DNA from 2 places in the Thalassotalea euphylliae genome. Region 1 is predicted to be linked to the other one. Evidence: riboswitches for the same ligand, from Rfam matches in the RefSeq annotation. Region 1 holds a riboswitch; the other holds the start of a gene.
What was found. A riboswitch is a leader RNA that binds a small molecule or an ion and turns the genes downstream of it on or off. The one in region 1 is predicted to bind cyclic di-GMP.

Region 1 (2,200 bases):
CTAAGTCCTCGTATGAATCATCTGCTTTTGTAATTTCACTGTTGCCGCTAAAGTCTGGCTGGGCAGGTTTTGGTAGGCCTACTGCGGGTTTGTCTGCACTGCTACCACCTACTTTTGCGTCGCTAGGCAATAAGCGAGGGACGAGTAATAAGCCGATACCAAGCACTATCAAAATAATTGAAGGGTTACTCACGTTAACCTTAATACCAAACCCTTCCACGTTATTCTGGTTAGCACTCTCTTTCTTACCAATGGCGAACATGATTACGCCTACAACAATCAGTAGACAGCCAACTAACATCACAATATTGTCAAAAAAATCCATGATTATTGAGCGTCCTAGGTTCCCGATAAGTTTCAATAATTATAGACGGTTATCACTAACTCTTTAGACTGCCTTACAGTTACAACCCAAGTAAAAGCGCGCTTTTTAACCGCCTTTGTTGCAAAGTGTTACCGGATTTGATACTAATTAGGGTGACAAAGAAAAGGCAAAGTATGTGAAAGCATGCTACGCAAAGCCACCGGTCTAAGGACAAAACACAGATTGTTAAGTGTTTGCATGTTGATATTAGGTCAAATTGTCATTAACTGCGTTAAGCTCGCTTAAGTAAGCTTATCAAGGACGTAGAATATCGGCAAAATAGGAGTCTTGCCCTTACCTCAAGTTGTAAGTATGACGTTCAGTTACTGAACAGTCTCCACCTTTATCGTAAGCAAATTCTCATCAATTTATCGTCTATGACAGCGGAGTTACCTCATCAAAAGGGTACGTTCCAGTGGTTTTTTCTTTTTTCTAACACTCAATTAGCTTTAAGGTTATTAAAAATGAAAAAATTATTACTAGTTTCTACCATCACAGCTTTAACTTTGACGTCTGTGGTTACTGCACCAAAAGCCAACGCAAATGACATTGCACAAAGTGTATGTGAATACGTGGCAGCTGATGACAAAAAACGCATGCGTTCATTTTTAAAGACGAATAAATTAAAAGTACGTAGTATTTTTTCTGGTATTCAATGTAATGGTCAGAACTTGTTGGAGTTTGCCGTAGCGAAAAATTCTGTAAAAACAGGTTCGATGATGATTAAAAAATTATCTAAGAAAGTTGTTTCTGCAAATTTAAATTCTCTACAGGCAGGATCGCAACCTTTAGTGGATGCTGCTAACGCTCGCGTTAGTAGTTAATTATTAACTGGTAGACACTAGTAATAATGTTTTGCTAGTTGATAATTCTTATGTCGCTAAAACGAAAAAGCCAGCTTAACCGCTGGCTTTTTTTTCGCTAAGCTAATAGTTAGCGATTCGCCGTACTTGCAAGGAAGCTCAACGTTAATGACGCCAAAGAAAACTTATAAAGGCAGTAAAACAGCTTTACTCTTAACTGGTGGAGGCGCACGCGCAGCCTACCAAGTAGGTGTACTCTCGGCTATCGCGAAATTTATTCCGCGCAATCACGGCATACCCTTTCCGATCCTTTGTGGCACATCAGCTGGGGCAATTAATACCACGGCACTAGCCTGTTATGCATCTTGCTTTCATCTTGGTGTTAAAAAGCTGGAGTGGATATGGAAAAACTTATCGTGCGACCGCATTTATCGCACTAATACAGCGGCCGTTTTTAATAATATATTTTCAGGCTTTGCTGCTGGATTTCAGGCAGACTATGCACTTAAAAGGCCACGTAGTTTGCTCGACAATGCACCACTACGCCAGCTGCTCAATCAGGTTATCGATTTTAAGCGAATCGACCTTAATATAAAAAATCACTATTTATCATCGCTATCGATTACAGCATCGAGCTATTGCAGCGGTGATTCGGTGACATTTTATCAGTCGGCCAGAGCTATCGAGCCATGGGTCAGAGCTAAGCGACTCAGTCAACGGTGCCAAATTGACAGCGAACATTTGATGGCATCAGCTGCAATTCCGTTAGTTTTTCCTTCGGTAAAAATACGCCACCAACACTATGGTGACGGCTCAATCCATCAGTTGTCACCACTTAGCCCTCCTATTCACTTAGGGGCAAAACGTATTTTCATCATTGGCGTCGAACAACCTAAACAACCAATTCACCCAATAGAAAACAACCCTCACCCGCCTACATTAGCTACGGTCGCCGGTCATATGCTTGACTCGGTTTTTTCAGACACACTGCAAAGTGACCTAGAACGAATGAACCGAATGAATGCCACGCTAG
Region 2 (2,200 bases), 4.1 Mb from region 1:
TGCAATTTAAGCCTAGCCCATTGGAGCTTTAAATAGTTGGCGTGTTAAAACGAAATAGCGCGCCTTTTCCCTGAGTTTTTATCCGTTTTTTGGTCTGGCTCTTTCGCTGCTTTTTTCTTATTCCCTTTATTGTTAGCGGAACTTTTTGGTTTAGTTGCTTTTGATTTAGGTGCTTTTGATTTGTCGCCGCCTTTTTTATTGCTAGATGCTTGCTGTTTAGTTACTGCTTGGTGTGGTTTAGGCTCGTTATTTTGATAGGCAAATGGTTCATCTCCGTCGCTGGTTTTTTGCTCGCTTTCTGCTAGCTCATTTTCTTGCAAAGCAGATTCAACTAACTGTGGTTCATACTCAGGCGCAACATATTGCACTTCAATGATGTTATCGCCCAGTTGGATATAATCACCATCGTAAACTTTTTTACGCTTTTGAAATTCCACTTCATTATTTAGCAACACGTAACCTTCTGCGATCAATACTTTTGCTTCGCCACCACCAGACACTAAATCGGCAATTTTTAGGAGTTTATAGAGTTCGATAGGTTGTTGATCAATTTCAACTAAGTAGACGTTTGCCATATTTTTATCAGCGATATAAAAAATTTTTCGCATTTTATCACAGGGGTCAAAATGCTGCATTGCTAATAAACTCATGAGGTTGAGTGAAAAGTAGACAAGTTTTTTGGTAAAACATTGAGATAAAACAGTAAAAATATGTAAAAAACTGCTTGCTAAATAAACTACCTTGCGTATAATTGCGCGCCGCAAGAAACGGCAAGGTATCTGAAAGGGTGCTACGCAAAGTTATCGGTCTAAGGTTTTTATTTAAAAGGCTTTTTTGTTGAATAAACTACTACGACAGCGGTACTACCTAATGCAGCAGGGACCTTTTGTGCGTTTCAAGTACTTACTTATATTTTTGACTTGTTGTGTAAAGGTTTTTAATCCATGAAAAAATTATTGCTAGTTCCTGCAATCGCGTTAATCTCTTCTGTATCTGTTACTCCAGCGGCAAACGCTTCAGACGTTGCTCAAAGCCTATGTGAGTATGTGTCAGCAGATAACAAAAAGCGTTTACGTTCTTTCCTAAAAAGTAATAACCTTAAAATTCGTTCAGTATTTGACGGTGTTCAGTGTAACGGTCAAAACCTATTAGAATTTGCTTCATCAAAGAATGCTGTAAAAACAGGTGCTTTAATGATTAGCAAGTTACCAAAATCAAAAGTAAAAGGTACAATGGCATCAATTACTGACGCTACTTTGATTGAAGCTGCTAACAAGCGTGTAAACGGCTAATATCAAAAAAAAGATTCTAAAAAAAGCGAGCTCAATACTCGCTTTTTTTATGCCTAGAGTTCTGCCGCGTATTTGCATTTGGGAATTTAGCTATGTGACTACTGGGCTATTTTAACTTTACGCTGAGTTTCAACGCTGAGGTGATGAGCTTTAACGCCGACGAACATGGCCAGTATAAAAATGAGGCTTTCTCTTGGGTTAATTGTGATTCCTGCTATCGCTGGCCCTGGACAGTAACCACTTAACCCCCAACCCACGCCGAACATTATTGAACCTATGATAAGTTGACTGTCGATGTTACTTTTATTGGGTAAACGAAATTTAAGCGATAGCAAAGGCTTATCGAGTTTACTGAATAAAATACGATAGCCAACTAACGTAACAAGTAGTGCCGCACACATAACAAAGGCAAGTCGAATATCCCATTTTCCTGTGATATCTAAAAAGCGAATAACGGCTAGTGGGTTGGTCATTTGTGCCAGGGTTAAACCAAAGCCAAATAAGACTCCAATACTTAGTGCAATGATCGGTTTCATTCTGCTGCTTCCAAATCAAATATTTTTAGTAGTATTTTTCTAGTTAAGTGTCCATTTAGAGCTTAACTAAGTACACGGTAACTATTGAGCTTCCCATAAACAGACAAGTGGCTAGGATAGAACGTATCGATAATCGGGCGATGCCACAAACGCCGTGACCGCTGGTACAACCGTTGCCAAGTTGTGTACCAAAACCGACCAATATTCCTGAAAGAATAAGCAAGCTAGTGGAGAAATTTTCTCGCATGTCGAAGTTAATACCGAAAGCTTTACTATACAGCCAGCCACCAAGTGCCAAACCAATAAGAAAGTAGAACTGCCAGCTTGATGCGGCCGTTTTCAATGAGCCTTTGCTAATCGTTATCAGTTGAC

Region 2: another riboswitch for cyclic di-GMP. It lies ahead of DXX94_RS00325 (DUF3718 domain-containing protein); the one in region 1 lies ahead of DXX94_RS18145 (DUF3718 domain-containing protein).

Annotation. Positions count from the first base shown of each region.
Region 1 is NZ_QUOT01000001.1:4,138,460-4,140,659, reverse strand. Features, by position in the region: gene DXX94_RS18150 (hypothetical protein) at 1-325, opposite strand, end outside; cyclic di-GMP riboswitch class I at 481-573, shown strand; gene DXX94_RS18145 (DUF3718 domain-containing protein) at 829-1,188, shown strand; gene DXX94_RS18140 (patatin-like phospholipase family protein) at 1,336-2,200, shown strand, end outside.
Region 2 is NZ_QUOT01000001.1:77,522-79,721, forward strand. Features, by position in the region: gene DXX94_RS00320 (RNA-binding S4 domain-containing protein) at 45-650, opposite strand; cyclic di-GMP riboswitch class I at 760-871, shown strand; gene DXX94_RS00325 (DUF3718 domain-containing protein) at 945-1,292, shown strand; gene DXX94_RS00330 (YeeE/YedE family protein) at 1,391-1,828, opposite strand; gene DXX94_RS00335 (YeeE/YedE family protein) at 1,884-2,200, opposite strand, start outside.